Regions from separate parts of the Bradyrhizobium sp. MI1.7 genome, predicted to be linked through region 1. Evidence: riboswitches for the same ligand, from Rfam matches in the RefSeq annotation. Region 1 holds a riboswitch; each other region holds the start of a gene.
What was found. A riboswitch is a leader RNA that binds a small molecule or an ion and turns the genes downstream of it on or off. The one in region 1 is predicted to bind cobalamin.
Positions count from the first base shown of each region.

Region 2: another riboswitch for cobalamin. It lies ahead of AC0L3X_RS08890 (TonB-dependent receptor); the one in region 1 lies ahead of AC0L3X_RS05395 (TonB-dependent receptor plug domain-containing protein).
Region 3: another riboswitch for cobalamin. It lies ahead of AC0L3X_RS08870 (energy-coupling factor ABC transporter permease); the one in region 1 lies ahead of AC0L3X_RS05395 (TonB-dependent receptor plug domain-containing protein).

Region 1 covers NZ_JBVVPO010000003.1:185,859-193,040, reverse strand. Annotated here, with positions in the region: gene AC0L3X_RS05425 (lytic transglycosylase domain-containing protein) at 1-1,256, opposite strand, end outside; gene AC0L3X_RS05420 (adenylate/guanylate cyclase domain-containing protein) at 1,583-3,319, shown strand; gene AC0L3X_RS05415 (hypothetical protein) at 3,446-3,622, shown strand; gene AC0L3X_RS05410 (hypothetical protein) at 3,774-3,986, shown strand; gene AC0L3X_RS05405 (hypothetical protein) at 4,091-4,348, shown strand; gene AC0L3X_RS05400 (hypothetical protein) at 4,478-4,699, shown strand; cobalamin riboswitch at 4,775-4,988, shown strand; gene AC0L3X_RS05395 (TonB-dependent receptor plug domain-containing protein) at 5,103-7,182, shown strand, end outside.
Region 2 covers NZ_JBVVPO010000006.1:79,294-86,475, forward strand. Annotated here, with positions in the region: gene cobT (nicotinate-nucleotide--dimethylbenzimidazole phosphoribosyltransferase) at 1-606, shown strand, start outside; gene AC0L3X_RS08885 (histidine phosphatase family protein) at 613-1,185, opposite strand; cobalamin riboswitch at 1,257-1,458, shown strand; gene AC0L3X_RS08890 (TonB-dependent receptor) at 1,576-3,948, shown strand; gene AC0L3X_RS08895 (PepSY domain-containing protein) at 3,961-5,382, shown strand; gene AC0L3X_RS08900 (maleate cis-trans isomerase family protein) at 5,504-6,244, shown strand; gene hydA (dihydropyrimidinase) at 6,256-7,182, shown strand, end outside.
Region 3 covers NZ_JBVVPO010000006.1:71,755-78,936, forward strand. Annotated here, with positions in the region: gene cobJ (precorrin-3B C(17)-methyltransferase) at 1-222, shown strand, start outside; gene AC0L3X_RS08840 (cobalt-precorrin-6A reductase) at 198-944, opposite strand; gene AC0L3X_RS08845 (bifunctional cobalt-precorrin-7 (C(5))-methyltransferase/cobalt-precorrin-6B (C(15))-methyltransferase) at 943-2,124, shown strand; gene AC0L3X_RS08850 (cobalamin biosynthesis protein) at 2,121-2,489, shown strand; gene cobM (precorrin-4 C(11)-methyltransferase) at 2,486-3,268, shown strand; gene AC0L3X_RS08860 (cobyrinate a,c-diamide synthase) at 3,268-4,578, shown strand; gene cobA (uroporphyrinogen-III C-methyltransferase) at 4,575-5,306, shown strand; cobalamin riboswitch at 5,352-5,569, shown strand; gene AC0L3X_RS08870 (energy-coupling factor ABC transporter permease) at 5,607-6,284, shown strand; gene cobF (precorrin-6A synthase (deacetylating)) at 6,333-7,082, shown strand; gene cobT (nicotinate-nucleotide--dimethylbenzimidazole phosphoribosyltransferase) at 7,093-7,182, shown strand, end outside.

The DNA.
Region 1 (7,182 bases):
GCCTCGGCCGCGCGGCCGCGCCAGTAATGCGCACGCGACAGCGCGATCGGATTGGCCGAGCCTTCGTCGATCGCGGCGAAATGCACCATGGCCGCCTTGGGATCGTTGAGATAGCGCAGCGCAATCCAGCCGCACATGAAGTGGTAGTCGACGCGATAGACTTCCATCACGGGCACCGCCGCCGCGCGCACCACGTCGTAGGCGGTCTTGAACTTGCCCTGGTCGAGAAGCTTTCGCGCGAGCAGGCGCCGCTCGCGCCACCAGGCATCGGTGTCCTGGGCCGCCATCGTGTCGGGCGCGGCGGCCAGGATCACCTCGGCAGCGTCGTCGATGCGGTCGTTCTGGAGATGCCACTGCGCGCGGCACAGGACATAGCCGAGATCGCGGCGTGCTTCGGTCGAGACGTCCTCAAGATAATCCTTGGCCTTGTTGGCCTTGCCGGTGACGGCCGAGCAGGCCTTGACGATCGCGAGCGCGTCTTCGCCGATCCGCTTGGCCGCGCGCCTTGCACCGGCGTAGTCCTTGGCGCCGAGGCGCTTGTCCATGCGGGCGCGATGATCGTCAGCGGTCAGGAGATCGCGGAACGCCTCGTAGGAATCCTCCTCGCTGCGCTCGGACAATTCGTCCGTGCGCCAGGCCTCGCGCACCAGGCGCGTAGCCCTGTCATTGTCGCCTTCACCCAGGAGCACGCGGGCGAGCGCGAACTTGCCCTTGGCGCTGGTCGGCCGGTCCATCGTGAACTTGTGCACGGCCGCCGCGTCGCTCTTCTCCTGCCACAGCCGCGCTTCGGCGCGGCGGCGGAGCAGGGCGCTGCTCGGCCAGTCCGGATTGGCGGCGAGGAAGGCGGCATAGCGCTTGAAAGGTGCCGTGCTCTCGGAATGGCGGAGCATGAACCAGTCGGCGAGCTTCTGTCCGGCCGGATCGGCAATGCGGTCGCGCGCGGCGCTCGCATCGTCGGTCTTGCCCTTGCGCGCGAGATCGATGGCGTCCTTCAGCGCGGCTAGGTCGCCGGTGAGCGGCGGCGGCGCCGGCTTGTCCGAGGGCTCGTCGTCCTTCTTCGACTTGCGCTTGGCCTCGGCGTGCTTGCCATGGCGCGACTTGACCGCAACATGGCGCTGCTTGCCGCCGGCTTTCGTCTCATGCGTTTTCTTTGACGCCGACGATTTGTGACTGCTCTTCGCTGCCAGCTCGGCAGGAAGAAGGGCCAATGCGGCCACGGCAACGACACACGCGAGCGAGCGTAGGCACTGGTTCATTCGATGGTCCCCCTGCGAAACCACTACAAACCAAGGTCCGCGACGACATGCGGCTTGAGAATCAAAGACGACACCCAAAACGATGCCACGACATCGTTTCGCAGTCCTCACGCTCCTTCAACAATGCGGCAAAATACCGATGGGAACTCGGGAACTTCCGAAATGGCGGAAAGGGCAATGCCTTCAACCTTTGTTAACGAATAGGGCTCGCGCGACGGTTGCGCACGGTCAGGGGCGTCGCACGGGCCAGATTGCGCGTGTTCCCGCCGCCAAAACCGGTGTATTGAGTTCCCAACCGGTCCTTTCAGCTCTTACCCCCACCGCTCATGCCACTTTTCAACCAGTCGATCAGGCGCAAGATCGTCGGGATCGCCCTCGGATTGATCGTCCTGATGCTGGTCACCGCGATTCTTTCGATGGTGATGTCGAGCCAGGTCGGCGTCCTGCTCGACGAGCTGACCGATCGCTACATTCCGGCCTACGGCCATCTGGCGCGCGCCAACATCCGCTCGCTGGAGCGCTCGGTGGCGCTGCGGCGGATGGTCATGATGAAGATGCAGGCACCCTCGGAGGAGGAGGCCTATGCGGCGCGCCTGCGCGAATTCGAGGAGGCCGATCGGAAGATCGACGAGGAAGGCGAGGCCGCGCGCACGCACATCAACGCGATCATCGACGACAAGAGGACGCCTTCCGACAATGCCGGGCTGGCGCGGATCGAGACCCGCATCGAAACCGCTCTCACCGAGCTGCGTCACGACATGAATGAGGACCACGCAAAACTCCTCAAGCAGGTCGAAGGCAAGCAGATGACGGAGGCGCGCGGGACCCTTGAGCATCTCGACACCATACGCGACCAGTTCAACCAGAAGATCGACGCGATCCGCGCCGACATGCTGAAGCAGGTCTTCGCCAGTACGGCGACAGTGATCGGTCGCCAGCGCCAGGCGATGATCATTTCGGGCATCGTCACCATCCTCGCGGCGGTGGTCGGATTTGCTTTCGCGCTCCTCGTCTCCAGTGGCATCACGCGACCGGTGCGGCTGTTGCTCGCCGGCACCCGCGAGGTCGAGGCGGGTCGCTTCGACAAGACCATCACGGTCTCGACCCAGGACGAGATCGGCGAACTCGCCGCCGCCTTCAATCGCATGATCGAGCAGCTGCGGCACAACGAGCGGATCCGTGAGACCTTTGGCCGCTATATCGATCCCAAGGTGGCGCAGGGGCTGATCGACCGCCCGGAGGTCGCCATCGACGGCCAGCGCCGGGTGATGACGATCATGTTCTCCGACATGAGCGGCTTCACCTCGATGAGCGAGGGCATGACCCCGCGTGGCCTCGTCAAGGTGATGAACCACTATTTCACGGTGATGTCCGCGCCGATCCGGAGCCATCGCGGCGTCATCGATAAATATATCGGCGATGCCATCATGGCCTATTGGGGCCCTCCCTTCATTGAGGAGGACGAGCCGGCGCTGTTCGCCTGCTACGCCGCCATCGACATGGCCGATGAGGTGCCGGCGTTGCAGAAGCAATTGCCTGACCTGCTCGGCATCCGCGCCATGCCAGGCCCTTGCGATCTGCGCATCGGGATTGCCACCGGCGAGGTCCTGACCGGCAGCATCGGCTCCGAGCTGATGATGAGCTTCACCGTGATGGGCGATGCCGTGAACCTCGCTTCGCGGCTCGAACTGGTCAACAAGATCTACGGCACGCGGATCCTGATCGCGCAGGCCACGGCGGACGCGATCGGCTCGAACCTCGAGCTGCGCGAGATCGATCGTCTGGCGGTGGCCGGCCAAAGCGCATCGCAGGCCATTTTCGAGGTGATGAGCAAGGCGCACGGGCTCAGCGTCCCGCAGGAGAGCCTGCGCGCACGCTACGCCGAAGGCCTCGCCGCCTACCGCGCGCAGCGCTTCGACGAGGCTCGCGCCGCGTTCAATGCAGCGCTCGAAGCCGTGCCCGGCGACGGTCCCTCGCGCACGCTGCTCGGCCGCATCGCGCAGTTCGAAGCCAATCCGCCGGACGCCAATTGGGACGGCGCCTGGCGGCTGGAGCAGAAATAGCCGTCCTTGCCGGGCTTGCACCGCCCTTGCTGGAAAAAACGTTTCTACTCGATAACGATGTTCGCCGTGACCTATTTCTCAGGCTTAGGTTTGACGTCCCTTGTGGCGTTTGATGGGGACACGCCGATGACAGAACTTCATGACAGGCTGGAACGGTTCGAGACGCTCACCGCCGAATGCGAGCTGATTGCCAAGCTCGCCACCGACAGCACCAAGCGCGAGTTCTATCTGAGACTCTCGGAGCAGTACCGTCAGCTGGCGGTGGATATGCGGAAGGCGATCGCGACCAAGGCCGCGGCCTGACGCCACCTGCAATCCGTTCTTAATGTTTGGCGCGCATCCTTCGGGATGCGAGCGTCGCGATCATGATTGCTCGCATTGGGAATGCCGAGGTCCGTTGCGGTGCAGCGCATCTCGCTGACGTCGCTTTGCCGCTCCTCACCAGGGCAATCCCATGCGCCTTCTCGCAGTCCTCATCTTCGCGCTCATGACGGCCGCCTGCAACCAGGAGCAGGACATCACCGGCTCGACCCCGGTCTGTGCGATGCGGAGCTACACGTCCTACAATCCCCGCGACATGAACCAGTGCGTTGCCGCCTGCAAGGCGTGCGACCACGGCAACACCGTCACCTGCACCACGTCATGCACCCTCAAGGGCGCGCACTGAGCGGCGGCGCTGCCTGAAGCTGAGGAGCAGACGGTGCTCGGGCACCGGAACGATTCACATGGGTTAGTCATTGAAGGGGCAGGCAGGACGCGGAGTCCTATGGAATGGGTATGCTCGATCCCGGTCGGTTCCTGGTGTCGTGCTCGCATTGCGATGCATGGCCGATGGCGGCCAACGTCAAACGTTCGAGCTGGTCGGCGTCGCCGCACGAGGTCCGCTTCGTATGCCCGCGCTGTCGCCGCGAGGAGATCGCCATCATCTCGGCCTCCGGTGAACTGACCCCGATCCGGCGCATCGACGCTCCGCTGCGCGACGTCACCGCGGCCTGGGCTCAGGCCCAGCGGCCAAGAGGGCGGGCGTAGCCCGCCCGTCACAGGACCAAGAGATCGGGCGTAGTCGGCTCTGCGCAACGCCTTGCGCGGTCCGTTTTTTGGAACCCGGCCTACGCCGACGCGTTTCCGCTCCGACATCAACGCATCGAGGCCCTGCGAATGATCAGCGAGCATTTCGACACCCGCACCCGGATCAACATGAAGCTGGCGCTGGATCGGGTCTGCCGCAATCGCCCGGTCGGCGAGGACCATTGCTTTCGCAGGTCCGTTGCCGAGAACATCATCCGCTGCGCGCTCACAGGCCGCACCGGCATCGGCCAGCTCGTCGATGCCGGCGAGCGGGCGATGATCAGGACGCGTTCGGAGCGGGAGCCGGCCTGATTGCGCCGGCTCAATCTCCGGTGCGGCGCTCTGACCGTGATGCAACCGGCCGATTGACTCTTCGCTTGCCCGCCCCGTAGATTGGCTGGTGACGGTTCTCCTCACGGAGATCAAAAGGGAACGTGGTGCGAGGTTTTCCCGATACCGGGATATTCTCAACGCCACGGCTGCCCCCGCAACTGTAAGCGGCGAATCTTTCGTCATATGCCACTGGGAATCTCGGTCCTGGGAAGGCGACGTAAGGTAACGACCCGCGAGCCAGGAGACCTGCCGTCAGCCGTGGTCACACGCGAAGATGTCGGTCGGGGAGTACAGACATTAGCTTCACCGGAGCAATCGAACGCTCCGCCGTGAAACCTCGTTCGCTGTGACGTGCCACTGACGTCATACCGAGGTTACAAGAGTGTCCCGTATTGTCTTTGCCGCCAGGCGCTTCCGCGCCGGCGTTGTCGCGTTCGTTTCCCTGTATTCGCTCGATCTGTCCATTGCCCAGGCCCAGCAGTCGGCATCGCCCGATCTGCTGCCGCCGGTCGAGGTCGCGCCGACCGAGCGTGCGGCCAAGCCGCGAGCCGCGCGGCCTGCGCCCGACCAGCCCGAGCAGCGGCGCGTCGCTCGGCTGCCGAAGCCCGAGCTGGTGCCGGCGTCGCCCCCGGTTGCCGGGGTATCCGCGGCCAACCTGTTTCCGACGGTCGTCGTCAGTCCGACGGGCGTTGTCACTCCGACCAATCTGGTTGCGAGCTCGGTGACGGTTCTGACCGCCAGAGACATGGAGCGCGATCAGCGCCGGACCGCACCCGATGCGCTGAGCGCGGTTCCTGGCCTGAACCTCGTGCAGACCGGCGGTCCGGGTGGACAGACGTCGATCTTCATGCGCGGAACGAATTCCAACCACACCAAGGTCCTGATCGACGGCATCGATGTCAGCGATCCCAGCAACCCGAACCGTTCGTTTGATTTCGGCCAGTTGCTCACCTCCGACATTCAGCAGATCGAAGTCCTGCGCGGTCCGCAGGGCGGTCTCTACGGCGCAGACGCGCTGGGTGGCGTGATCTCCATCGTGACGAAGAAGGGCGACGGTCCCGCCCGCGCCACCGGCTCGGTCGAGGGAGGCTCGTTCGGAACGTTCAATCAAACTGCAGGTCTGAGCGGTTCACAGGACCACTTCAACTATGCCTTCAACGTCGCGCATTTCCACGCGAACGACGTGCCGGTGACGCCGGTCGAATTGCTGCCGCCGGGGCAGAAGGCGATCGGCAACTATTACGACAACATGACCTATTCGACGAAGCTTGGCGTCGAATTGAGCGAAAACCTGACGCTCAATAGCGTGGCGCGGTACACCGACGCCACCCTGCGCTTTACCGGAGACACCTTCGATCCCGTCACATCCGCGAGCTTTCCCGCGGCCGCGCAAAGCACGCAGACGGTGCACCAGCTCTTCACGCGCGGGGAGGCGGTCTGGTCCGCTCTCGACGACCGGATGAAAAGCTATTTCGGCGTCAACTACACCAATCACTGGAACTACAACATCTCGCCCGGCGACGCGATGGCCACGATCACGACCGGCGACCGCGTCAAGTATGATTGGCACACCACGACCCAGCTCGCGCCCAACAACAATGTCATCATTGGCGCGGAGCATGAGACCGAAACACTGCAAACGGCGACGGTTTCGGCGCAAAACGTCAACAAGGCCGGATATATGGAGCTGCAGTCCCAGTTCCGGGATCGCATCTTCTTCACGGCCAATGTCCGGCAGGACGACAACGAGCGGTTTGGAGAGCATCCGACCTTTCGTCTGGCGTCTGCCGTGATCGTGCCGGTCACGGATACGAAGTTCAAGGGAAGCTACGGCACGGGGTTCAAGGCGCCGACGCTCAACCAGCTTTACGTCAGCTTTCCCGCGTTCTTCTTCTTTGCAAATCCCAACCTCAGGCCCGAGGAAAGCGTCGGATACGACGCCGGCTTCGAGCAACCCTTGTTTGGCGATCGTGTCCGCTTCGGGTCGACCTACTTCCGTAACAACATTACCGACCTGATCCAGAGCACGTTCGATCCCGTGACGTTCACGAGCACCAGCACCAATATCGGCAAGGCGATCACGGAGGGCACGGAGAGCTTCGTCGCGGCTGCGATCACCGACCGGCTTCGCGTTCGTGCCGACTACACTTTTACCCGCGCAGTGGATGCAACGGCGGGACTGGAGCTGCTGAGGCGTCCGAAGGAGAAGTGGAGCGCAAATGTCATCTGGAATCCGATCGACCCGCTCACATTGTCCGCAACCGTGTTGCACGTCGGGAGTTTCGTCGATGGCAACCGCGACTTCAGCATTCCGCGTCTGCTGGCTCCGGCCTACACCGTCGTCAATGTGGCGGCCGAATATCTGGTCACCGACCAGGTGAAGGTGTTTGGCCGGGTCGATAATCTCGCCAATGTGCACTATCAAAATCCGACCGGCTTTCTGCAGCCGGGACTGGGCGTCT
Region 2 (7,182 bases), on a different contig from region 1:
GCCTTCGAAGCCGGTCAGCGCGCAGTCGCGCGCGCAGACGCCGGCAGGCCCGATCTCCTGATCTTCGGCGAGATGGGCATCGGCAATACCACGACGTCGGCGGCGATTGCGGCGAGCCTGCTTGGCATCAGTGCCGAGGAGATCGCGGGCAGCGGTACCGGCGTCGATGCGGCCGGCCGTGCGCACAAGGCGCGCGTGATCGACGCTGCGATCGTGCGGCATGGCGTTGCAGGTGCTTCGCCGGAAAAGATCCTGTGCGCCGTCGGCGGCCTCGAAATCTCGGCGATCTGCGGCGCCATCATTGCGGCTGCACAAGCCCGCATTCCCGTGTTGATCGATGGCTTCATCGTATCCGTGGCCGCGTTGGCGGCGGTGCGGCTGAACCCGTCGTGCCAGCCATTCCTGCTGCCGTCGCATCAATCGGCGGAGCAGGGGCATCGGCTGGTGCTGCGCGCGCTGAACGTGCAGCCGTTGATCAGCCTCGATCTCAGGCTCGGCGAAGGATCGGGTGCCGCCATCGCGCTGCCGCTGGTGCGGCTCGCGTGCAGCCTTCACAACGGCATGGCGACCTTCGCGCAGGCCAACGTGCCGGATCGCCCGGCCTGATCCAGCTCAAGCCGCGCGCTGATTGACCGCGACGACGCGCCAGCCGGTGGCGAGCCGGTCGATCCGGGTCAGTGACAACGGATCGATCACGAAGCGCAGGGCCGCTTGTGGTGTCAGATCCAGAGCAATGCAGAGTGCGGCGCGGATCGTGCCGGAGTGCACGACGAGCGTTGCTGAGCCGGCGCCGATTTGCGCGAGACCCAGCCGGACGCGCGCGACCTGATCCTCAAAACTTTCGCCGCCCGGCGGCCGGCCGCGCGCCGGATTGCTCCAGAACTGCGCATAGGCCTCGCCGCCGGTCGCCGCGAGCTCGTCATGCCGCAGGCCGGTCCAGTCGCCAAAATCCTGCTCACTGAATTCGGGCACCAACGCGGGTTCGAGTCCCAGCGCGCGCGCCGTCTCAACCGTACGTCGCGCCGGGCTCGCCAAGCTCGCAGCATCTGGCGGAAGCCTCTGCCGCAACGCCTCCAGCTGCACGCGATCGCCGAGATCGGCGGGCGCGTCGGCTGCGTGGATCGTCCCTTTGGCGCCGTCGACGGGCGCATGCCGTATCAGCCAGAGGAAGGTCTCGCCTTCCATGCCTATCTCCAGGGAAGTTGGTCGCTGTGGTAATAACGTCGCACCGGCACATTGACTCTGTCTTGTCGGTAATCCTAGATGGCTTTGACGGTTTCCCCGAGTGGGGATGAAAAGGGAATGCGGTGCGGGGATTTTGTCCCCAATGCCGCGGCTGCCCCCGCAACTGTAAGCGGCGAATCTTGCGTCACGAGCCACTGGGTATCTCGGTCCCGGGAAGGCGATGCAAGGTACTGACCCGCGAGCCAGGAGACCTGCCGTCAGCCGTGGTCACACGCGAAGATGTCGGTCGGGGAGTACAGACATTCGGCTTCATCGGAAGGCTCATAAGCCGGAAGATGGGACCTTGGTTCGCGGTGACGTGCCACTGACGTCACACCGAGGTCCCGAACTGTGTCTTCCATTCGTCTTGTACGACCGCGTTGCTTCCTGCTCGCTTCCGCCGCGCTTACGTCATTTGCCACCCTCGATCTGCCTGCCGCCGTGGCGCAGCAGGCCCGCGAGCCGCTGCCGCCGGTCGAGGTGTCGCCCGCCCAATCCCGCAAACCGGCAAAGCCGGCGGCCCGGGACGCGCAGAGCCCACGCCGCGCAGCATCGCGCAGGCCAGCGGCCGCATCGGCCGCGGCCAAGCCCGTCGTGCCGACCGCGGCGGCGCAGACGCCGCTCAACACCAATGTGGTTGCCGAGAGCGCCTCGCGCCTCGGCCTGACCGTGCAGGAGACACCCGCGACCGTCGAAGTCATCTCGGCCGCGACCATGCGGGAGCAGGGCTATCGCACCGTGTCGGAGGTTGCGCAGGGCGCGGTCGGTGTCACCTCCGGCGACAATCCGGCCGAGCCCGCGGCTTTCTCCATGCGTGGCTTCACCAACAGCCAGATCAACATGCTCTACAACGGCATCAAGATCGGTCCGCAGAACATGACCTCGCGGATCACGGATACGGCCAATCTCGCAGCCGTGGAATTTTTGAAAGGTCCGGCCTCGCTGATGTCGGGCGAAGGTGCCGCCGGTGGCGCAATCAACTTGATCACGAAGCAGCCACACACCGGGCCGATCCGGAATGAAGCTGACTTTTCCTGGGATTCGCTCAACTCGTTCGGCGTCCATTACGGCTCGGGCGGCAGCACTAACGTGCAGGGGCTCGACTACCGCTTCGACATCAGCCGCGCCTCGCTCAATGGCTTTGCCGACGACACCAATACCAAGACGTTGGATGTGTCTGGCCAGCTCAATTACCGCATCTCCGACAGCCTCAAGATCTGGGGCGCGATCGAGTACCGGGAAGATCGCTCGAAGGCCTATTGGGGCGCACCGCTGGTACCGATCGCCTTCAGCGGCTCGCATGCGACGAGCGGCATTGTTTCGGGCAATTACGTCTCGAACTTCAACAAAACGAAGCTCGGTGCGATCACGATCGACGATCGTACCTTCAACACCAATTACAACGTTCTCGACAACCGCAACGTGGCACAAGAGGTGTGGCTGCGCGGCGGCTTCGAACTGAAGCTGGCGCCTGACCTGACGCTGAAAAGCCAAGCCTATGCCTATGGCGCGGAGCGTACCTGGTTCAACAACGAGATCGAGGCTTTCAATGCCAGTACGGGCCTGCCCAACTCGAACATGGTCGATCGCGAGCGCTTCTATGTTGCACATAGCCAACGCCTTGTCGGCAACATTACCGACCTGATTTGGGACGCTAATATCGCAGGCTTCGACAACCGCCTGGTCACGACACTTTCGTCCAGCTATCTCGATTTCGTCAGGCCAGGCGCGGCCAACTTCCCGGACGATTACGTCTCGCTCGTCAATCCCGACCGTGGCCTTTACGGCCTGCTCACGACGCAGCAACAGACCGCGCGCATCGACAACGAAGCGCTGTCGTTCGAGGACCGGCTGAAGCTCACGCGAACCTTCGCGCTGGTCGGCGGCCTGCGCGTCGAGCATATCGGGCTTGACCGCAACTCGACCGACTCCGCCGGGCTGGAAAAGGCGAACTTCCCGTTCTCGACGTCCTGGGTCCCGACGACGGGGCGTATCGGCTACACTTGGGAGGCCGTTCCGGGCCTGACCTTCTTCAGCCAGTATGCGACCGGCGCCGATATCTCGGCCAACAACATCTTCCTGCTCGGCCCGACCCAGCCGCTCGACCTGACCACCGCGCGCACCTATGAGACCGGCGTCAAGCACCTGTTCTGGGACAACAGGGCGGAGTGGTCGTTCTCGGCCTACGACATCCTGCGCAAGAACGTCTATGCAGCGGCCGGCGGCATGCAGCTCAACATCGCAGGCCGGCAGGAGTCGAAGGGCGTCGAGCTCGCCGCGGCCGTACGCCCGATCGATCCCCTGCGGCTCTGGGGCAACATCGCTTATGTCGATGCACGCTATGCCGACTACAATTTTGCCGGTGGTTCGTTCTCCGGCAACACGCCGCCGAACGTGCCGCGTGTCGTGGCCAATGCCGGTGCGTCGTACCGGTTCTTCACGCCCTGGCCGGTGGAGCTCGGCATCACGGGCCGCTATGTCGGCGACCGCTACAACACCGATGCCAACGTCGTGACGATGAAGGCCTACACCGTCGCCGACGTCTACGCCTTCGTCGACATCCCGAAGACGGTGTTCAACGCGGTCGACCAGGCCCGTCTGGGCTTCCGCGTGCGCAACATCACCGACAAGCGCTACGCGATCTGGGGCGATCCGTTCTATCCCGACCAGATCCTGCTCGGTGCGCCCAGGACCTATGAGCTCTCGGCCGCGTTCAAATGGTAGGGCGCTGACCACATGATGAACGCGATCGTGCTGCTGCATCGCTGGCTCGGGATCGCGTTCTGCCTGCTGTTCGCGATGTGGTTCGCGAGCGGAATCGTGATGCACTTTGTCCCGTTTCCGTCATTGACGGAGGCGGAGCGCTTTTCCGGACTTACGCCGGTTGATCGCGGAGAGGTGAGGATTACGGTCGCGGATGCCGTCGCCGCGAGCGAGATCGCGGACGCCACGCGCGTTCGCCTGGTCCAGCGGAGCGACGGGCCGGTCTATGTCGTGTCGGACCGGTCGCTTGTGGGCGCGGTCCATGCCTCCGACGGACGGGATGCATCGGTGACGTCCGCCGACGTCGCGGTCGGTATCGCGCGGGATCATGCCCGGCAACGCGGGCTCGATGCCGCGCGGGCGGCGATGATTTCGGGCGCGGATTATGATCAATGGAGCGTACCCAACGGCTTTGATCGACACCGGCCTCTGTTGCGCGTCGCTCTTGGCGATGCGGCCGGAACCGAGGCCTATGTCTCCTCGCGCACCGGCGAAGTCGTGCTGGATACGACCCGCAGCGAGCGCGGGTGGAATTGGGCCGGCAGCGTCCTGCACTGGATCTATCCGACGGTCCTGAGGAGCAACTGGTCCCTTTGGGATCAGGTGGTCTCGACATTGTCGCTGGTGGCTTTTATCGCCGCGACGCTCGGCGCGGTGCTCGGAATTACCAGGATCAGGATTCGAGGGCGTCGGGTCTCGTCGCCTTATCGCGGGTGGCACGCACTGCATCACATCATTGGTCTCGTCGCGACCGTTTTCGTGCTGACCTGGAGTTTCAGTGGCTGGCTCTCGATGGATCACGGCCGGCTGTTCTCGCGTGGGGAGCTGACCCCGACCGAAGCGGGCGTGGTGTATGCCACGCCTGACTGGACGACGGCCTCTCCGGTCGGTCAGCCGTCGGCTCGCGAAGTCGAATGGTTCGCCGTCAGCGGTGTCGTCTACCGGCGCGACCGGATCGGCCTCGCCAGTCAGACCTTGACCAAAACGGCGGAGGCGAGCCGCAGCGGGCCGGTGGCATTCCTCGGCGAGAAGGATGTCCATGACCTGACGACGCGCCTTGCGCCGGACTGTGGCGCCCCGTCCGTTCTTGCCGACAATGACGACTATCCCGCGCACTCGGCTGTCCCCGGAGCGCCCGTCTATCGCTCCCGATGCGGCGACCTCTGGTTCGACATCGACGGTGCCGACGGCCGCGTGCTGCAAAGACTGGATGCCTCGCGGCGGGCCTATCGCTGGTTCTATGGCGCGCTTCACACGCTCGATTTTCCCGTTCTCATGGCGCATCCGCGTCTGCGCGATATCATGGTCGTCGGGCTCTGCTTGCTCGGGCTGGCATTTTCCGTCACCGGCATCGTGATCGGCTGGCGGCGCTTGCGGTCGACGTTCGCGGCTTGAGCTGCGTATCGAGCAAATCATATGCGCCATGCAAATTGCGGGTTGCGCGGGCGATGGCAGGCGCGGATGATCGTCCGAGGGGGCGCAGCGGTGCGCTCTCTCAATGGGGCGATCGTGATCGATGTCAATTCAGCGCAAGCGCCTCGGCATGATGACCCCGTCGTCAAACTCGGTGCTGGAGCCCGTCACCAATTCCATGCTGCATGGCGTGGCCGGCGTCACCGCTCATTTTTCGCGCTTCCGCGTTACCGAGATCGCGCTCGATGCCGCGGCGCTGAACCAGTTCGATGCCTCGGTGATGCTGCCGGTGGCGGATCTGTTGGCGGACGCCAAGGTCGATGCCATTGCCTGGAACGGCACATCGGCAAGCTGGCTCGGTATCGACCGCGATCGGAGCCTGTGCGAAGCGATCGCGGCGCGGACCCATGTCCCGGCGACGACCTCCACGCTCGCCTGCATCGACGCGGTCCGCGCGCTCGGCGCCGGACGTGTCGGCCTGGTCTCACCCTATACGGACGACGTGCAACGGCGGATCGGCGATGGCTGGGCCGAGGAGGGGATCGCCCCTCACGCCGAGCGGCATCTCGGCCTGCGCGATAATTTTTCCTTCGGTGAGGTCACGCCCGCGACGATCGCCGACATGATCCGCGCGGTCGCGGCGGACGGTGCCGATGCCGTCGTCATTCTCTGCACCAATCTCGACGGCGCCGCGCTGGCTGCCGCACTCGAACGGGAGTTGGGCATCGCCGTGCTGGACTCGGTCGCGGTCACGCTGTGGCGGACGCTCGAGCTCGCCGGTGGCGACATCGCGGCCCTTGCGGCGTGGGGCCGGATCTTCCAGACATCAGCGATCATCAAGTGACGGAGACACCTGTGACGCAGCTCGATCTCGCCATTCGCGGCGGCACCATCGTGACGGCCAGCGACGAGTTTCGCGCCGATATCGGCATTCGCGACGGGTGCATCGTCAGCATCGCCGACCGCATTGAAGGTGCGGCGCGCGAGATCGACGCGACGGGTCTGCTGGCGCTGCCGGGCGGGATCGACAGCCACGTCCACATCTCCCAGGCCTCCGGACCCGACGTCGTGATGGCCGACGATTTTGCTTCGGCAACGCGCGCGGCGGCGGCCGGCGGCAACACCATGGTGCTGCCCTTCGCGCTCCAGGAGAAGGGGACGTCGCTGCGCACCTGCGTCGAGAACTACCGCAAGCTCGCCGAGGGCGAATGCTACATCGATACCGCCTTCCACCTCATCATCTCCGACCCCACCGCAGTCGTACTCGGGCAGGAGCTGCCGGCTCTCGTCAAGGATGGCTACACCTCGTTCAAGGTGTTCATGACTTATGACGACCTCGTGCTCAGCGACAAGCAGCTGCTGGAAGTGTTCGACGTCGCGCGCCGCGAGGAGGCGCTGGTCATGGTCCATTGCGAGGGTTACGACGCGATCCGCTTCCTCACCGCGAAGCTCGAACGCGAGGGCCATATCGCGCCCTATTATCACGGCACCTCGCGGCCGCAGGCCGTCGAGCGCGAGGCGACGCATCGCGCCATCAGCCATGCCGAGGTGATCGGCGTCCCCATCATGATCGTGCACGTCTCCGGGCGCGAGGCGATGGAGCAGGTGCGCTGGGCCCAGCAGCGCGGACTGCCGGTGCATGCCGAGACCTGCCCGCAATACATCACGCTGACGGCCGACGACATGAAAGGCCTGAACATGGACATGTCAGGCGCAAAGTATGTCTGCTCGCCGCCGCCGCGCGATGCCGAAAGCCAGCAGGCGATCTGGGAAGGCATCACC
Region 3 (7,182 bases), on a different contig from region 1:
GAGGGTTTTGGCCGCGCGCTTGCGTTGTTGAAGGACGCCGGCTGCGGCGAGCGCCTCGTGATCTTCGCGCGCGCGATCAGCGCCGCCGATGAAAGGATCGAGACCGTCACGCTGAACGAAGCGACGCCTGAGATGGCCGACATGCGCACGCTGGTGATCGTCGGCAATTCGCAGACGCGCCGCGTCGGCCGCTGGGTCTATGCCCCGAGGCAGGCGCGATGACCGAGCCACTGCATGATCTCGGCCACGCTCTCAACCCGCTGGCGATCGGGCAACTCGGGCCGCGCGATCACGATCACGGGCAGGCCGAGCATGCGGGCCGCGTCGATCTTGGCGCGTGCGCCGTCGCCGCCGGAATTGCGGGCGACAATCCATGCGATGCCGCGCGTGCGCATCAACTCGAGCTCGCCGTCGAACGTGAACGGCCCGCGCGACACGATCACGTCCGCAGCGAAAGGCAGCGGTGCTTCGGGCGGATCGACGAACCGCAGCGTGTAGGTGTGCTGCGGCTTGCTCGCGAATGGCGCGATGTGCTGCCGGCCGATGGCGAGGAACATTTTTGCCGGCGTCTCGGGCAGCGCAGCGACCGCGGCGGTGACGTCGGCGACTTCGATCCAGTTGTCGCCGGGCGCCTTCGTCCAAGGCGCGCGCTCGAGCGCGATCAGCGGCGTGCCCGTTTGCGCGCACGCCTGGACCGCGTGGCGGCTCATCTCGGCAGCGAAGGGATGTGTGGCGTCGATCACATGCGTGATGCGCTCACCGCGAATATAGTCCGCAAGCCCGCTCACGCCGCCGAAGCCGCCGATGCGGGTCGGCAGCGGCTGATCGGCGGGCGCGCGAGTGCGACCGCCATAGGAATACACGGCGTCGATGCGCGCGCGTGCGACTTCCGCGGCGAGCAAGCTCGCATCGGCGGTTCCGCCCAGAATGAGGGCGCGCGTCATGGCTGATCCCTGGCTGACCATCATCGGTATCGGCGAAGATGGCCTTGCCGGGCTGTCCGAGGCAAGCCGAAAGGCGCTTGCCAAGGCAGAAACTGTTTTTGGTGGCGAGCGTCATCTCGCGCTTGCTGATGTGGAGGGGCGCGGTCGCCCGTGGCCGGTGCCGTTCGACGCAGACATCGTGGTGAGCTGCCGCGGCCGGCCGACGGTGGTACTCGCCTCCGGCGATCCGTTCTGGCACGGTGCCGGTGCAAGTCTCGCCGAGAAGCTCGATGCCAACGAGTGGATCGCGCATTCGGCGCCATCGACCTTCTCGCTCGCCGCCGCGCGGCTCGGCTGGCGCCTCGAAGCCATTGCCTGTCTCGGGCTTCATGCCGCGCCGTTCGAGCGTCTCGTGCCGTATCTGGCGCCCGGTGCGCGCATCATTTGCCTCATGCGTGACGGCAAGGCGGCCGGTGATCTCGCCAAATGGCTGAGCGAGCGCGGGTGGGGCGCCTCGGCGTTCTGGACTCTCGCCGCGCTCGGCGGGGCGCGCGAAAGCATCGCTGAGCATCGTGCCGACGGCTTTGCGGGCGATCTCGCCGAAAACCTGGTCGCAGTGGCCGTCGAGGCGAGGGGCGGGCAAGGCATTCCCCGCAGCTCCGGCCTGTCCGACGATCTCTTTGCTCACGACGGCCAGATCACCAAACGGCCGGTGCGCGCGCTGGCGCTCTCGGCGCTGGCGCCGCGTCCCGGCGAGCGGCTGTGGGATATCGGCGCGGGTTCTGGCTCGATCTCGGTCGAATGGGCGCTGTGCGGCGGGACGGCGAGCGCCATCGAGGCGCGCGAGGATCGTGCCGCGAATATCCGCAGCAATGCAACAGCGTTCGGATTGGCGCATCGGATCACCGTCATCACGGGGAGCGCGCCCGAAGCTCTTGCCGGACTGGAAGCGCCGGACGCGGTCTTCATCGGTGGCGGTCTCGATATCGAGATGTTCGATGCCATCTGGTCACGGCTTGTGCCGGGTGCTCGGCTCGTCGCGCATGCGGTGACGCTGGAAACGGAAGCGCTGCTCGGCGAGCTGCACCAGCGCCATGGCGGCGAGTTGATGCGGGTCGAGATTGCCCATGCCGCGCCGCTCGGCCGCTACCGGTCCTGGGAAGCGTCGCGGCCCGTGGTGCAATGGAGTGCGGTTCGATGAAAGTCGCCGGACTCGGATTCAAGAAGGATGTCACGCTGGCTTCGCTGCGCGAGGCGATGCTGGCGGCCGGTGGTCCCGAGGGCCTTGCGGCGGTCGCGACTGTTAGCGACAAGGCGGAAGCGGAGCCGCTCAAACAGCTCGCGCGCGAATGCGGCGTGCCGATCAAGGCAGTCTCGGCTGAAGCGTTGGCTAACATCCACACGCCGACGCAGTCAAAACTCGTCGCGGAAAAGTTCGGCACGGGCTCGGTCGCTGAAGCCGCTGCGCTCGTTGCGGCTGGCCCTCGCGCGCGATTGATTGCGACGCGGGCGGTCTCGCGGGATCGCACCGCGACCGCCGCGATCGCGGAAGGAGACGGCGCATGACGGTGCACTTCATCGGTGCCGGGCCGGGCGCTCCGGATTTGCTGACGTTGCGCGGACGCGACTTGATCGCGGCCTGTCCGGTCTGCCTCTATGCGGGCTCGCTGGTGCCCGAGGGCGTGCTGGCGCATTGCCCGCCCGGCGCCCGCATCGTCAACACCGCACCGCTGTCGCTCGACGAGATCATCGCGGAGATCGCTGCCGCGCATTCGGACGGCAAGGATGTTGCCCGCTTGCATTCGGGCGATCTCGCGATCTGGTCGGCGATGGGCGAGCAGCTTCGCCGCCTGCGCGCGCTCGGTATTCCCTACACGGTCACGCCGGGCGTGCCGTCCTTCTCGGCTGCAGCAGCTGCACTAGAGGCTGAGCTGACGCTGCCCGGTCTTGCCCAGTCAGTGGTGCTGACGCGCACGCCGGGCCGCGCCAGCGCGATGCCTGAGGGCGAAAAGCTCGCAGCGTTCGCCGCCACCGGAGCGGTGCTCGCGATCCATCTGTCGATCCATCTGCTCGACAAGGTCGTCGCAGAGCTCACGCCGCATTACGGCGCGGATTGCCCCGTCGCGATCGTCTGGCGTGCGAGCTGGCCGGACCAGCGCATCGTTCGCGCCACGCTGGCGACGCTCGATGCCGCCGTCGGCACCGAGATGGAGCGCACGGCGCTGATCCTGGTCGGCAAGACGCTTGGTGCTGCGGATTTTGACGAGAGCCGTCTCTATGCCGTCGACTACGACCGCCGCTATCGGCCGGTCGGTGCCGATCCGCGCTTTCCGGAGGCATCGTGATGCCGGCAGGGCTCGTCATCTCCGCGCCGGCCTCCGGCGTCGGCAAGACCACGCTGACGCTGGCGCTGGCGCGCGCCTGGCGCAATCGCGGATTGAACGTGCAGTGCTTCAAGAGCGGGCCCGATTATATCGATCCCGCCTTCCATGCCGCTGCGACGGGGCGCGCTTCCGTCAACGTCGATAGCTGGGCGATGGATCGCGGGGCGATAGCTCATCTCGTCGGTCGCGGCACTGATGCCGATGTCGTGCTCGCGGAGGGCTCGATGGGCCTGTTCGACGGCGTCGCCGCGCGCGGCGTCTCCGGCACCGGCGCCACCGCCGACATTGCTGAGATGCTGGGCTGGCCGGTGCTGCTGGTGATCGATCCCTCCGGACAGGCGCAGACGGCGGCGGCGATCGCCGCAGGCCTTCGTGACTATCGCGCCGGTGTGCGCCTTGCCGGCGTGGTGCTCAACCGCGTCGCCAGCCCACGTCATGAAGATCTCGTGCGGCGTGCACTCAACGACGCCGGCATCGCCGTGTTCGGCGCGCTGCCGCGCCATGCCGAGATCAGCCTGCCGAAACGGCATCTCGGCCTGGTGCAGGCCGAGGAGCAGGCCGAGATCGGCAAGCTGATCGACGAAGCCGCGCGCTTCGTCGCCGAGCATGTCGATCTCGATGCGGTGCTGCGATCGGCAGCGAGCTGGTCGCCGCAACCGGCGGCAAACGGCATGAATGTGACGCCGCCCGGGCAGCGCATTGCGTTGGCCCGCGATGCCGCGTTCTCCTTCATCTATCCGCACATGCTGGAAGCCTGGCGCGCGGCGGGCGCCGAGATATCGACCTTCTCGCCGCTTGCCGATGAAGCGCCTGACGCGAGTGCCGATGTCTGCTGGCTGCCCGGCGGCTACCCTGAGCTGCACGCGGGGAAGATCGCGGCCAATGCTCGCTTTCGCGACGGTCTGCGTGCCTTCGCTGACAAACGGCCGGTGCACGGCGAATGCGGGGGCTACATGGTGCTGGGAACCGCTCTGACCGACGCCGACGGCGTCCGTCATGAGATGACGGGCCTGCTCGGACTGGAGACGAGCTTTGCCAAGCGCCGCATGCATCTCGGCTATCGTCTCGCTGCGCTCGCCGCGCCGATGCCGGGCCATCAGGCCGGCGCGCGCCTGCGCGGTCATGAGTTCCACTATTCGACGATTATCGCGCAGCCGGATACGCCGCTGGCGGTCGTGCACGATGCAACAGGCGCGGTCATCGCCGAGACCGGCTCGCGCCGCGGTCATGCCACCGGCACGTTCTTCCATCTGATCGCGGAGGATCGGTGAGCGGTTTTGTCACTTTCATCTCGGCCGGCCCCGGCGACCCGGAGCTCCTCACGCTCAAAGGTGCCGCGCGGCTGCGCGATGCCGACGTCGTGCTCTATGACGACCTCGCCTCCGGTGCGATCCTCGATCTGGCCCGGCCCGGCGCCAATCTCGTCGCGGTCGGGAAGCGGGCAGGGCGGCCCTCGACCAAGCAGCACCACGTCAACCGCCTGCTGGTCGACTATGCCGCGGCTGGTGTCCGTGTGGTGCGGCTGAAATCGGGCGATGCGGGTATCTTTGGCCGGCTCGAGGAGGAGCTGGAGGCGCTGCGCGAAGCTGGCATCGGCTACGAGATCATTCCCGGAATCACCTCGGCCTGTGTCGCCGCTGCGCAAGCCGGCATTCCCCTGACCCGGCGCCACACCTCGCGCCGGGTGCAGTTCGTGACCGGGGCCGATGTCACCGGCGAGCTGCCGCAGAATTTGAACTGGGCGGCGCTGGCTGATCCCGAAGCGACCACCGTGGTCTATATGGGCCGGCGCACCTTTCCGGCGCTTGTCGCAAAATTGATCGAGCACGGCCTCGCGCCTGATACCCCGGCGCTGTTCGCCGAATCCCTCGGTCGTCCCGACGAGCGGCTGGTCCGCACCACCATTGCCGAGCTGGCCGAGCAACTTGCGCGGGGCGGCGCTGCCTCGACGGCCGCCGTGATCCTGTTCGGCGCACTGGCCGGGGATTATCCGTCATGACCGTCCCGGCCGCCCTTCGCCCCTTGACGCCCGGCTGGCGAAAGGGGCACACAGGAGATGCATGGTGCTCGAGGCGGCGCAAACCGCCGGAGCATAATCGGGAATGGGGGTGGGCGGACAGTTGCGCCGCCCAAAACCCCAGCCGCCCCCGCGACTGTAAGCGGTGAGGGACTCCGATCAGCCACTGGGCCGCAAGGCCCGGGAAGGCCGGAGAACCCCAGTGAACCGCGAGCCAGGAGACCGGCCGTGCATGTCTTGTGGCCAAGGCCGTCGGGTGTGACGGCAGGAAGGAACTGAACCATGCATATCGAACCCGGAGTCGTATCGGGCGCCAAGCTCGTGTTGAGTTACGCAACCGGCATCGCCGTCGGCGGCGTTGCGCTGAAGCTCGCGGTCGAGACCGTGCGCGAGCAGGGCATCACGTCGTTCGCGGCGCGGACGCTCGCCACCACGGGCCTCGTGTTCGTCTTCTTCGAGATCCTGCCGCACTTCCCGGTCGGCGTCTCCGAGGTGCACTTCATCCTCGGCTCGACCCTGTTCCTGCTGTTTGGGGCAGCGCCCGCGGCCTTCGGCCTTGCGTTCGGACTGTTGTTCCAGGGCATCTTCTTCGAGCCGCCCGATCTGCCGCAATTCGGCATGAACGTCACCACGCTGCTGGTGCCGCTGTTCGGGATCCAGGCGATCGCCGCGCGGATCATTGCCCGCAACACCGCCTATGTCGATCTCAGGTATCGCCAGGCGCTGGCGCTTTCGACCACGTATCAGGCCGGCGTCATCGCCTGGGTCGCGTTCTGGGCGCTCTATGGCTCGGGCTTCGGTGCGACCAACCTCGTCAACATCGCGACCTTCGCGGCCTCCTACGCGCTCGTCATCGTGATCGAGCCGCTGGCCGACCTCGGTGTGCTGGCGCTGGCGAAGTCGCTGCGCGGCGTCACCGCGCCCGGCCTCGTTACCCCGCGTTTGCATAACGCGGCTTGAGAGAGACAAGCGAACGGGCGGCCGTGATGGCCGCCCTTCGCACTCACGATGCTCACGCTCTCCCTGATAGGCATCGGTTGCGGCGATCCCGAGCAGCTCACGCGCGCCGCCGTTCAAGCCATCAACGCGGCCGATCTCATCCTGATCCCGCGCAAGGGGACGGCGAAGTCCGATCTCGCAGATCTCAGGCGGACGATCTGCGCGGATGTGCTCACCAATCAAACGACGCGCATTGCCGAGTTCGATCTTCCCGTGCGCGATGCCGGTGAAGCGGATTATCACAAGGGCGTGGACGATTGGCACGAGGCCGTGGCCGCGGCCTGGTCGCAGACGATCGCCAGCCATCTCGGTGATGATGGCAAGGTCGCGCTGCTGATCTGGGGCGATCCTTCGCTCTACGATTCCTCGCTGCGCATTGCGCGGCGGCTCGATCCCTTGCCTGATATCGAAGTTGTGCCCGGCATCACCTCGATCCAGGCGCTGTGCGCGGCGCATGCGCTGCCGCTCAACGACATCGGCGAACCCTTCCTCGTCACGACGGGGCGCCGCTTGCGCGAGGGCGGCTGGCCGCAAGGCGTCGATACCGTGGTGGTGATGCTCGACGGCGGCACGGCGTTCCAGTCGCTCGATCCTGCGGGGCTGCACATCTGGTGGGGCGCTTATCTCGGCATGCCCGATCAGATCGTCATGTCGGGCGTTCTGGCCGAGATCGGCCCGCACATCATCGCCGCGCGACAGGATGCGCGCGAGCGGCACGGCTGGATCATGGACAGCTACATTCTCAAGCGCAGGCCGTAAGCGAGGCAGCATGCTCCCTGAATGGGTCACCCGGAAATGCCCCGATGTCTCCGCTGTCCATCGCGAGGCGGCGCTCGCGCGTCAGGCGCAACTGACGAAG